Regions from separate parts of the Vibrio cortegadensis genome, predicted to be linked through region 4. Evidence: predicted binding sites of a transcription regulator. Region 4 holds the regulator's gene; each other region holds the start of a gene.
What was found. The regulator PurR, encoded in region 4, represses purine synthesis genes. The targets are predictions, from matches to a motif close to TNANGNAAACGTTTNCNTNA.
Positions count from the first base shown of each region.

Region 1: OCV39_RS00610 (uracil-xanthine permease family protein) is a predicted target of PurR. The motif match lies at 1,838-1,857, and genes of this name have one in related genera.
Region 2: metK (methionine adenosyltransferase) is a predicted target of PurR. The motif match lies at 2,131-2,150, and genes of this name have one in related genera.
Region 3: glyA (serine hydroxymethyltransferase) is a predicted target of PurR. The motif match lies at 1,971-1,990, and genes of this name have one in related genera.

Region 1 covers NZ_AP025472.1:134,359-137,576, forward strand. Annotated here, with positions in the region: gene envZ (two-component system sensor histidine kinase EnvZ) at 1-151, shown strand, start outside; gene OCV39_RS00610 (uracil-xanthine permease family protein) at 284-1,675, opposite strand; gene recG (ATP-dependent DNA helicase RecG) at 2,049-3,218, opposite strand, start outside.
Region 2 covers NZ_AP025472.1:432,614-435,831, forward strand. Annotated here, with positions in the region: gene OCV39_RS02100 (DUF2189 domain-containing protein) at 1-316, opposite strand, end outside; gene metK (methionine adenosyltransferase) at 712-1,866, opposite strand; gene tkt (transketolase) at 2,246-3,218, shown strand, end outside.
Region 3 covers NZ_AP025472.1:2,332,179-2,335,396, reverse strand. Annotated here, with positions in the region: gene OCV39_RS11025 (winged helix-turn-helix domain-containing protein) at 1-1,012, opposite strand, end outside; gene OCV39_RS11020 (YitT family protein) at 1,095-1,697, opposite strand; gene glyA (serine hydroxymethyltransferase) at 2,046-3,218, shown strand, end outside.
Region 4 covers NZ_AP025472.1:1,962,860-1,966,077, forward strand. Annotated here, with positions in the region: gene torD (molecular chaperone TorD) at 139-786, shown strand; gene purR (HTH-type transcriptional repressor PurR) at 1,178-2,182, shown strand; cyclic di-GMP riboswitch class I at 2,339-2,420, shown strand; gene OCV39_RS09265 (TfoX/Sxy family DNA transformation protein) at 2,534-3,124, shown strand.

The DNA of each region.
Region 1 (3,218 bases), 1.3 Mb from region 4:
TCGTGGCGATACCGCAAGAGGGAGTGAGGGAACAGGATTAGGTTTAGCCATCGTCAAACGGATTGTGAGCCAGCATCACGGTTCAGTTGTGATGAATAATCGCAGTGACGGTGGGCTCAAAGCTCAAATTAATTTTCCTGTTCGTGGTTAGATCATCGAATTTATGACTGTCTCTTAAAAATAAAAATGAGTTTGACGCGATATGGCATCAAACTCATTTCTAGCTTCTAGCTTCTAGCTTCTAGCTTCTAGCTTCTAGCTTCTAGCTTCTAGCTTCTAGCTTCTAGCTTCTAGCTTCTTCTGCTTCGATCTCTTCATCTTCTAATTTTTCAGGAAGTAAAAGGTTAAGCAAAATCGCAGTTACCCCGCCAGCGGCCACACCTGAAGAGAAGATGTTTTTGATGAACTCCGGCATAAACTGCAAGATCTCAGGTTTTTGTGCGATGCCCAATCCCATTGAAAATGAGAGTGCCATGATGAGAATGGCACGGCGATTAAGATCTACACGTGAAATGATTCGTACCCCCGCAGCGGCAATCGTACCAAACATAACAATCGTCGCTCCGCCAAGAACAGGCTCAGGGATCAACTGTACAAAACTTGCAACGCCCGGGAACAAACCAAGCAGTATTAGCATGCCTGCAATAAAGTAGCCCACGTAACGGCTTGCAACACCTGTCAGTAAAATGATGCCGTTGTTTTGGCTAAAGGTAGAGTTCGGGAAAGTATTAAATACCGCCGCAATCGCCGAATTCAGACCGTCCGCGAGTACACCACCTTTGATGCGCTTCATGTAAACAGGGCCTTTTACTGGCTCTCCGGATACTTCTGAAGTAGCTGTAATGTCGCCAATCGCTTCCAGTGCCGTGATGAGGAAAATAAGAACCAGTGGGATGAATAGAGACCAGTCAAAGCTTAAGCCAAACTGCATCGGAACCGGTAGCGCAATAAGTTCTGTTTCTGCCAGTGTTGAAGTGTCAATCATGCCCATGAAGTAGGCCATCATGTAACCGACAAACATGGCAATCACAATGGAGGCAACACGAATATAAGAGTTACTTGAACGGTTTAATATGACGATTAAGCCAAGAACCGTCCCTGCCAACGCAAGCTTATCTAAGCTACCAAAACTGCCATCGGCTAATGCTGAGTAGCCTCCACCGATAGAAACCAAACCCACTTGAATCAAGGTTAGGCCGATAAGTGTTACGACGATGCCAGATACGAGTGGAGTGATAATACGACGCGCATGTTCAAGTACGCGAGAAAGTAGAATTTCACTAAATGATGCTACAAGGATGGTGCCTAAAATGGCTGCCATGACGGTATCAATGCTTGCGCCTCCGGCTTTTAACGACAAACCTGCCGCAATAATAGGACCGATAAAATTGAAACTTGTGCCCTGAATGGAGAGCAAGCCAGATCCGATAGGACCGATGGTTTTAATTTGGATAAACGATGAAATACCAGAAGCGAACAGTGACATGCTGATAATGGTATTTGTCTGCTCAGGTGTGACACCTAGAGCTTGGCAGATAATCAAAGAGGGCGTGATGACGGCGACAAACATGGCGAGCAAGTGCTGTGTGGCCGCAAAAAGTGTTTGTAAAAGCGGTGGGCGATCATTGAGTTGATAGATCAGTTCCGACTTGCGTGCTGCGTTCGGGGTTTTCATGTGTTTATCCTAATTGTGACTAAGTTGCTTAGAGTTCGCTGAATGGGAACGCTAAGTTGAGTCGGTCTTCATCTGTGATTGCTGTTAATCAGAATCGACTCAGGTTGGGTTGAGTAGTGTTCTTACTCAAAATTTGTGCGCGATTATAAATAAACGAAAACAAAAAGCAAACGGTTGCATGCGTGTTGTGGCGAGAAATTGATCTGAAATAAACAAACCGAACGGGTTGTGCCCATTCGGTATATTTGAGGAAAGCTCAGCTTGGAAAGGAGAGCCTAAAAAGGATTTCGTAGGAAAAGGGCTCTTAGCAAGGAGCTCTTAGTAAAGAGCTTTTAACAAGAGACTCTGAACAAGAAGCTCCTAACAATAATAGCTATGCCTTAGCGTAGACGTCGCGATCACCTAGCCAACGATCGATAATTGCGAGGGCATTATCAGGATAACTATCGTGAATGTAGCGCGCCATGCGCTGAACTTCTGGAATTAAGCGTTGATCTCTCACTAAGTCTGCAATTTTGAAATCGGCCATTCCGGTTTGTTTGGTGCCAAGCAGTTCACCGGGTCCACGGATCTCTAAATCACGCTGTGCAATTACAAATCCATCATTACTTTCGCGGAGCACCCCTAAGCGCTTTTGTGCGGTTTTTGATAATGGTGCGTGATACAAGAGTACACAATGACTCGCGACTGAACCTCGCCCTACACGGCCTCTTAGCTGGTGGAGTTGCGCTAAACCGAGCCTTTCTGGATTTTCGATGATCATTAAACTTGAATTAGGCACATCCACACCGACTTCAATAACCGTCGTCGCGACTAATAGATGCAGCTCGTTATCCTTGAACTGCTTCATGACCGCTTGTTTTTCTGCCGATTTCATTCGACCGTGCACCAGACCAATTTTCACATCTGGCAAAATGCGTTGCAGCTCTTCCGCCGTATCCGCTGCCGCTTGCGCTTCCAAAGCTTCTGACTCATCAATCAGTGTGCAGACCCAATAAGCTTGTTTTCCCTCATTAAGACAGGCATTTCGCACTCGTTCAATAATATCATCGCGTTTGGTATCGGGAATGGCGACGGTTTGGATCGGGGTTCTTCCCGGTGGCAGTTCATCTATCACCGAGGTTTCGAGGTCGGCATAAGCAGTCATGGCCAGCGTCCTTGGAATGGGAGTTGCGGTCATGATTAATTGATGTGGATACGAGCCCTGTTTTGCTCCTTTTTCACGTAACTCTAGACGCTGGTGGACACCAAATCGATGTTGTTCATCAATGATCACAAGAGCGAGATTTTTAAACGCTACATGTTCCTGAAACAGTGCGTGAGTCCCCACTACCATTTGCGCTTCGCCGCTGGCAATGCGCGCCAGTTCAGTCTCTTTGGCTTTACCTTTGAGTTTGCCTGCAAGCCAACCTACTTGTACTCCCATGCTTTCAAACCATTGGCCAAAATTGATGGTATGTTGCTCTGCGAGTAGTTCTGTTGGGGCCATTAGTGCCACCTGATAACCATGCTCAATCGCTCTAACCGCGGCAAGTGCAGCAAC
Region 2 (3,218 bases), 1.5 Mb from region 4:
GCTCCCAACTGGCATCATAAAGCCCAAGAGCTAAGAATGGCCCAATGAGCATATAGACAACTAAACTCGGCATCACCACAAGATGGGTCCCTTGCCATTGTACTAATTGAACAATCGCAATCGCGGCAGCCATAAAACATAAGCCGTAAAACGCGCTAATGATGGGCATTCGAATAAAGTCATGCAAGCCAAGAGATAACCAATGAAAGGGGGCGGAAACACTGAGTTGGTTACATGGAATGGTACGAGCATATTCGCTGTTCTTGACGTGATGCTTTTTATTTTCAAAGTCTGAGTTATGTACTGTTCGAGGCATAAATCCTCCCTGATTTAAGACGAATCTTAGTTAATTGAATCAATGACTATGATTTTTTAAGCGTCTATTTTTCAGCTAACGTCTAATAAACTGATAATGATAACGACTTAAGTTTCTCATTAACTATTGTCACTGATACTGCAAAATACAAATTTTAGACGGGATAAAGATGGGTTTATTTTTTGGGGCTGGAGCTATGTAGCAAAGGGATGTGTTGCTTATGCGGAATTTTACTCAAAGATTCTGATAGTTATAATTAGACCTACATATAACAAGGTTTAATCTGGTTCCGTAAATAAAAAAGCTCCCATTTAATAATGAGAGCTTTCTATTAGTTAACTGATAACGATTTGTTAGCAGAAACTAGTTGTTACCAGACGCTAAGGTGTGAATGCTTATTTCAGACCTGCGAATGCTGCAAGCGTGTCTGCTTTATCCGTTGCTTCCCATGGGAATTCTTCACGACCAAAGTGGCCGTATGCTGCCGTCTTCTTGTAGATAGGCTGAAGAAGGTTAAGCATTTCTTGTAGACCGTATGGGCGTAGGTCGAAGTGTTGACGAACCGCTTCAATGATGATGTCGTGAGATACTTTTTCAGTACCGAACGTTTCAACCATGATTGATGTTGGATCTGCAACACCGATCGCGTATGAAAGTTGGATTTCACAACGGTCAGCCATGCCTGCCGCTACGATGTTTTTCGCTACGTAACGTGCTGCGTATGCTGCTGAACGGTCAACTTTTGATGGATCTTTACCAGAGAATGCACCGCCACCGTGACGAGCTGCGCCGCCGTAGGTATCTACGATGATCTTACGACCTGTTAGACCACAGTCACCCATTGGGCCACCGATAACGAAACGACCTGTTGGGTTAATGAAGAAGTTTGTATCTTTATTTAACCATTCAGTTGGAAGCACTGGCTTGATGATCTCTTCCATAACGGCTTCACGAAGGTCCGCTGTTGTTACTGAATCACAATGTTGAGTAGAAAGAACGACAGCATCGATACCGACAATCTTACCTTGGTCATACTGGAAGGTTACTTGAGATTTCGCATCTGGGCGAAGGAAGTCCAGTTTGCCGCTCTTACGTACTTCAGCTTGTTTTTGAACAAGTAGGTGAGAGTAAGTAATTGGAGCAGGCATAAGGATTGGTGTTTCGTTTGTTGCGTAACCAAACATGATGCCTTGGTCGCCAGCGCCTTGATCTTTAGGATCCGCTTTATCAACACCTTGGTTGATGTCTGGAGACTGTTTACCAATCGTGTTTAGTACTGCACAAGAGTTAGCATCGAAGCCCATATCTGAATGCACGTAACCAATTTCACGTACTGTTTCACGAGTGATCTCTTCGATATCAACCCACGCTGAAGTGGTTACTTCACCGCCAACCATAACCATGCCAGTTTTAACGTAAGTTTCACAAGCTACGCGCGCTTTTGGGTCTTGCTCTAAAATTGCATCTAGAACCGCATCTGAGATTTGGTCTGCAATTTTATCTGGATGACCTTCTGATACAGATTCAGAGGTGAACAGGTGCTTAGCCATGAGAGCTCCACTTTCAATTAGTTAGGTTGAGAGTATTAACAACTCACAACGAATAAATAGGGTATATTTTGTAGGTGTTTCTACATCTAGACGGCTATTCTAAATTTCATAGCTATAATTACAAGTTATTTCTGCACTATCTTATTACTTCAAATTATGGACGGTAGAAAAAAACACCAAACCAATCGTTTGCTTTTTATAGGCGCTAAATGCCTGTCAATTAGAACAAATGTAAAAAAAGAGTCGAAAAGTGCAATAAAACCATCAGTAAAACGTTTGCAGTAGGGTAGGTGCTTTGAGACAATACGCGCCGCTGGATCCGTGTGATGGTTCAGCCCCCTAATTTATTTTTTACTCGCTTATGTATTCAGGAGCAGACATGCCTTCTCGTAAAGATCTAGCCAATGCAATCCGTGCACTCAGCATGGACGGTGTTCAACAAGCAAATTCAGGCCACCCAGGCGCACCTATGGGTATGGCTGACATCGCTGAAGTTCTTTGGCGTGGTCACTTGAACCACAACCCACAAAACCCTGAGTGGGCAGATCGCGACCGTTTTATTCTTTCTAACGGCCACGGTTCAATGCTTATTTACTCTCTGCTTCACCTTGCAGGTTACGAGTTATCGATTGAAGATCTTAAAAACTTCCGTCAGCTACACTCTAAAACGCCAGGTCACCCAGAGTACGGTTACGCTCCAGGTATCGAAACAACAACGGGTCCTCTAGGCCAAGGCATTACTAATGCTGTTGGTATGGCGATGGCTGAAAAAGCACTGGCTGCACAATTCAACAAAGAAGGCCACGACATCGTTGATCACTTCACTTATGCGTTCATGGGTGATGGTTGTCTGATGGAAGGTATCTCTCACGAAGCATGTTCTTTAGCGGGTACGCTTGGTCTTGGTAAGCTGGTTGCTTTCTGGGATGACAACGGTATCTCTATCGATGGCGAAGTTGAAGGTTGGTTCTCTGACGATACTCCTAAGCGTTTTGAAGCTTACGGCTGGCACGTAATTCCAGCAGTAGATGGTCACGATGCTGACGCAATCAATGCTGCAATTGAAGCGGCTAAAGCGGATCCTCGTCCTACTCTTATTTGTACTAAGACTGTGATCGGTTTTGGTTCTCCAAATAAAGCGGGCACGCACGACTGTCACGGTGCTCCACTAGGTGCTGACGAAATTGCAGCAACTAAGAAAGCTCTTGGTTGGGAACACGGTGCATTTGAAATTCCAGCAGATATTGCAGCGGAATGGAACGCACAAGAAGCAGGCGCAGCAAAAGAAGCGGCTTGGAATGCGAAATTTGACGCTTACGCAGCGGCATACCCTGAACTAGCGGCTGAATTTA
Region 3 (3,218 bases), 370 kb from region 4:
TGGTTTTACCACTCAGCAATTCGCTGACTTCAGTGTTGTCGACTGACCATTCTGGCGACAATGGTGCGGGCAGAGCAAAGTAGTTAGCTAACTTTCGGTTGATCTCCATAACGCTGCTGCTGATATTATTAACATCAATAGAGTAAACCCCACCAAACGCCAGTTTCCCTGAGTTTGGGTAAATCAGGCTTATTTTAGCGACAAGGCGTTTATCTACTTCTTGATCCTTTAGCTGAATGTTAAGCAGGTAATCACTGGTACGCATGTTCTTTGCGCCCGGAAAGAAGGGAGAGCTATCTATAGGGTCAAGGAAGTAGCTTGGCGCATCTTGGTTAGCAAGATCGGTGTAGGCGTATTCAATCTGCTGTTGAAGTAGCAATGCTTTTACGACTTTTCGGTATTTTCTGGAATTATCGCCAATGGCATCCAATCGATTCAGGAGAAGTTCGACCTTAGGAATCAATCGTTGGTCGCGTTCGACTTCAGAAGCACGAGTCGAAGGTTGCCAAAGCATATAACCCATTATCGCAGTGTTGATCAGTAAAACCAAAGACACCACAACAAGCCAAGAGTTAACTGAATTGGTGCTAAATCCTTTTTTACTGGTTGGAGATTCTATGGCTGCATCTCCCGCTGTGGTATCAGGGTAGTCCGCGGCAAAGCTAATCGAGCTTGGGTTAAGGAAATAGCCCTTGCGTGGGTAAGTCACCAGTATTTTGGTTGCATCGCTATCAGGCAGATATTTTTGAAGTACTGAACGTAAGGTGCTGATTCTGTTTGTCAGAACATTTTTGGAAATGAAGTTACTTTGCCATACAGATTCAATGATGTGCTCGGCAGCGAGCGGTTGACCAACGCTGGTAAGAAATAACTCTAAGAGCTCGATAGAACGAGGTTCTAAATCTATGATCTGTTCGCCGCAGCTTAAGACTCGTGTGTTGGGGTTGAATTCCAAGCCTTCAATGTAAATAGAGGCTTGTTGGTCTTTGGCGCTAGAGAGATAATCTTGCATAGAAAAGGCGACGGTTTATAAAACCTAAATACTAGCTGTTTTTGTTATTAAAAACAGCTAGTAATTCATAGGGTGGTTGGTATTAAGATACGTACTTCACTGTGTAGCGTGTTGGTTTGTGGTTCATTGCTAATACGACATTAAGCGCGACAGCTCCTAGTACAGAGACTGCAATGACTTCTGGAGCAACGAAGAAGCAAGATGTGAAAAGAATACAGCAATCGATAGCGAGCTGAGTCTTACCGACTGAAATCCCAAACTTGTCTTGAATGACCAAGCAAAGTACATTGAAACCACCTAAGCTTGAGCGGTGTCTGAATAGAATCAACATGCCTAATCCCATCAGTAATCCCCCTGCAATCGCACAGTAAATGATGTTCATTGTGTCGAGTGAGATCACTAAATATAGATGATCGGCAAAAACTGAAACTAACGCGCCAGAAATAGCACTATTGATCGCAAATCGGTGTCCGAAACGTCGCCAAGCGAGAATGTAGAAAGGACAGTTTGCCACAAAATACAGTATGCCAAATGACAGAGGAATGAACTGGGTTAATAATAGTGCTAGTCCTGTTGTGCCGCCGGTTAAAAGGTTAGCGGCCTGAAGGAAGAAAACACCCTGAGCAACTAAAAAGGTGCCTGTCAGTATTGCCATCCAATCTTCTTTACGTGAGTGTTTTTCCATCATTCTTATTTTTAACTGCTTAATAATGGCGTGCATAGTAGAGAAAAGATGATCTTTTCGGTAGCTTGAGAGGTTAAATTAAGGTAAACCTATGTAATCTGCGTTTTACAGGGTGTAAAACGTGAAATTGACACTCAATGTAATGACTCATGCGTGAAGTCGTTTCAGTATGAGGAGCGTTGAATGTCATTATGAAAAAACTGCATGATAAATTTTGCATTTACTCTTTATGACCTAGATCAAATTATGTAGAATGCATTTCATCAAAAACGGTTACGAAAACGTTTGCTTTCGGTCGTTGAGTGGTTTTTTTGAAACTTTCAGTACAATCTGAGTCAGGAGATACAGATGCTTAAGCGTGACATGAACATTGCTGATTACGATGCGGATCTATTCGCAGCAATCCAAGAAGAGACGATTCGTCAAGAAGAACACATCGAGCTAATCGCTTCAGAAAACTACACAAGCCCACGTGTAATGGAAGCTCAAGGTTCTCAACTTACTAACAAATACGCTGAAGGTTACCCTGGCAAGCGTTACTACGGCGGCTGTGAGTTCGTTGACAAAGTTGAAACGCTAGCAATTGAACGAGCATGTGAACTATTTGGTGCAGAGTACGCGAACGTACAACCTCACTCAGGCTCTCAAGCAAATAACGCTGTATACATGGCTCTACTGAATGCTGGTGATACCGTTTTAGGCATGAGCCTTGCTCACGGTGGTCACTTGACTCATGGTTCGCCTGTAAACTTCTCAGGTAAGCTTTACAACATCATTCCTTACGGTATCGATGAAGCAGGTCAGATCAATTACGAAGAGATGGAAGCGCTTGCGATTGAGCACAAACCTAAGATGATCATCGGTGGTTTCTCGGCTTACTCTCAAATTTGTGATTGGGCGCGTATGCGTGAAATCGCGGACAAAGTTGGTGCTTACTTCTTCGTTGATATGGCTCACGTTGCAGGTCTTATTGCTGCTGGCGTTTATCCAAACCCTGTACCTCATGCTCATGTTGTTACAACAACAACGCACAAAACCCTTGCTGGTCCTCGTGGCGGTCTTATTCTTTCTAATGAAGGCGAAGACTTATACAAGAAGCTAAACTCTGCGGTATTCCCTGGTGGTCAAGGCGGCCCTCTAATGCACGTTATCGCGGGTAAAGCGGTAGCGTTCAAAGAAGCTCTAGAACCAGAATTCGAAGAATACCAAACACGTGTGGTTGCTAATGCAAAAGCAATGGTTGCAGAATTCCTAGCTCGTGGTTACAACATCGTTTCAGGTTCAACAGAGAACCACCTGTTCCTTGTCGACCTAATCGATAAAGACATCACAGGTAAAGAAGCGGATGCAGCACTTGGTTCTGCGAACATAACAGTGAACAAGAACTCAGTACCAAATGATCCTCGCAGCCCATTCGTTACTTCTGGTATTCGTATCGGTTCTCCTTCTATCACTCGTCGCGGTTTCTCAGAAGCAGACGCGAAAGAGTTAGCGGGTTGGATGTGTGACATCCTAGATAAC
Region 4 (3,218 bases):
TTTTTTCTTGATTCAAGACAAGCATAGCTCACGCGTTAATATTTAGTCATATTCAGTCACTTTTCTTATTTAATGTAGTTACTGTTATTCATTTTTATTGGTTAGACTATAGTGAGAATAATACTCGGAGCAATAACGATGATCGAAACAAAAGCATTCAATGAAAAGCGTGCAGAGATTTACTGGTGGCTATCTAGCCTTTTCGCAAAAGAGTTAACTCAACAAGAGTTAGACAGCTATAACTCTCAAGAGATTCGCACTTTTCTGACTGGCTTAGGTGAAAACGAAACACTTAAACCTTCAATAGACAAGTTAGTTGACGCCCTTAATCGCTTACAAAACCGTGAAGACGCTCAATTAGAGCTTTCCGCTGACTATTGTGATCTATTTTTAAAATCAGATAAGAACGCCGCTCTTCCATACGCTTCTATGTACATTGGAAAGCAAGGTTTATTGAATGATGTTCCGGCTCAAGAGATGGCAGCATTAATGTCAAAGCACGGCATTGCAGTGAGTGAATCATTGAATGAACCAGCAGACCACATTGCCATTGAACTCGACTTTTTAGGTAATTTAATTATTCGTTCAAATGAGCTTGAGCAAGAGAAACACCTTGATGATGCATTAATTGAGCAAGAATCTTTCATTCAAACTCATATCCTTTCTTGGATCCCACAGTTTAGTGCTAAATGCGATCAATATGATGAGTTTGGTTTTTATGCAAGCGTAGCTCAAGTATTAGTCGCCTTCTGCCAATTAGATTGCCAATACCTAACAGGCGAATAACCTCTCAAATTTATAATTCCCATCGGTAATTCGTGGTTATTTATCACATTTTAAACTATCAAGTGAGACTAGGTTCACTTCACTTGGTAGTTTTGTATTGACCCTCTTATAATTAAATGTGACAACACCCACTAAACTGGTCCAATATCCATTGCCAGTGAAGCGTTTGCGGTCTAAAATTGTGACCGCAAACGATAAAATATGATTACAAATGCAAACCGCTGATATAAGGCGGTTTTTGTGTTTCTTAATACCTTGCTATCTCTCGATGATTCACGATGTGAAGTAACGTGAATCGGCAATTGCTATTAAGAGATAGTATTTACGCTACTTGGTTGACTATTATATGAGTTAACCACTGTATTAAGTAGCACCTCGACAGGATAACACCATGGCTACAATAAAAGATGTCGCACGCTTAGCAGGCGTATCCACAACTACCGTTTCTCACGTCATCAACAAAACTCGATTTGTTGCTGAAACGACTCAAGAAAAGGTAATGAAAGCGGTAGACGAATTAAACTATGCTCCAAGTGCCGTTGCGAGAAGTTTAAAATGTAATACCACACGCACCATTGGTATGCTCGTGACTCAATCTACCAATTTATTCTTTTCAGAAGTAATTGATGGCGTTGAGAGTTACTGTTATCGACAGGGCTACACGCTGATTCTTTGTAATACTGGTGGAATTTACGAAAAGCAGCGTGATTATATCCGCATGCTTGCCGAAAAGCGTGTTGATGGCATGTTAGTCATGTGTTCAGATTTAACTGAAGAGCTAAAAGAGATGTTAGATCGTCACTCTGATATCCCTAAAGTGATCATGGACTGGGGCCCTGAAAGTTCGCAAGCCGATAAGATCATCGATAATTCTGAAGAAGGCGCTTACCTTGCGACTAAGTACTTGCTTGATAACGGTCATACCGATATTGCATGCTTAAGTGGTCATTTCGATAAGGTTGCATGTAAAGAGCGAATTTTAGGCTATCGACGAGCTCTCAAGGGTGCCGATATTGATGTGAATGAAGATTGGATCATCGAAGGCAATTTTGAATGTGATACTGCAGTACTTGCTGCTGATAAAATTGTGAATATGGAAAATCGCCCAACGGCTGTCTTCTGTTTCAATGACACAATGGCTTTAGGATTGATGAGCCGCTTGCAGCAGAAAGGGATTAGAATCCCTGACGACATCTCTGTTATTGGTTACGACAACATTGAATTAGCAGAATATTTCTCTCCACCACTAACTACAGTCCACCAACCAAAAAGACGTGTTGGTAAAACTGCATTTGAGATTTTATTGGAACGAATCAAAGACAAAGAGCACGATAAACGCATCTTTGAAATGCACCCTGAAATCGTAGTTCGGGATACGGTAAAAAAACTTATTTAATTAAAATACTCAAATGAATGCGTATTAATCAGTGCGCATTCACAACACCTAAACTGCAACTCAACCCACATCAAGCTCATGAATTATTGGACCAATGTCTCATTTTAAAACCTAAAATGTGATACCTATTCAATATTTTCCTATATGCTATGAGTGTCACGCACAGGGCAAACTATTTGAAAAAATAGGACGCAAAGCCTCCGGCCTAAACCATTTGGTAGGTAGCGGGGTTACCGATGGCAAGTATGCAAACAAAGTTTAACGTTTCGTTGACAGTACATTTGCATCACTTAGCTATTATCTCGGACCTGAAATTTGGTGGCGTAATCCTTTACACCGAGACTATACAGCATGGATAAACCAGTATTAAAAGACTCTATGAAGTTATTTGAGCAACTTGGCGCTATCAAGTCCCGCTCAATGTTTGGTGGATTTGGTATTTTTGCCAATGACACAATGTTCGCACTAGTAGTTAATGATCAACTACATATTCGTGCTGATAAAGATTCAACTAAGCAATTCCAAGAACAAGGTTATCAGCCATACATTTACAAAAAGCGTGGTTTCCCCGTTGTTACTAAGTATTTTGCTTTGCCTGAAAATTGCTGGGATACACCTGAGCAAATCTTAAAAACTGCAGTTGCTTCATTAGAATTCGCACAGCAAGAAAAAAGCCAGCAATCATCGGCTAAGCCAAATCGATTAAAAGATTTACCTAATCTTAGACTTGCTACCGAGCGCATGCTTAAAAAAGCGGGTATCGCAACAGTTGAAGAATTGCACAGCAAAGGCTCTCTAACCGCTTTCCAAGCAATTAGACAAACTCACTCATCATCTGTCAGCGTTGAGCTGTTATGGGCTCTTGAGGGCGCAATAAATGGCACTCATTGGTCAGTCGTTCCGCAAGAAAGGCGAAATGAGTTAATCAGCGACCTAAACTAGTCGACACATCAAAAAAACCGCCGCGTTTCTGCTGCGGTTTTTTTATATTCTTTGATTTATATGAAATATTTCTCCTCGCTTCCCTGTCTTATCT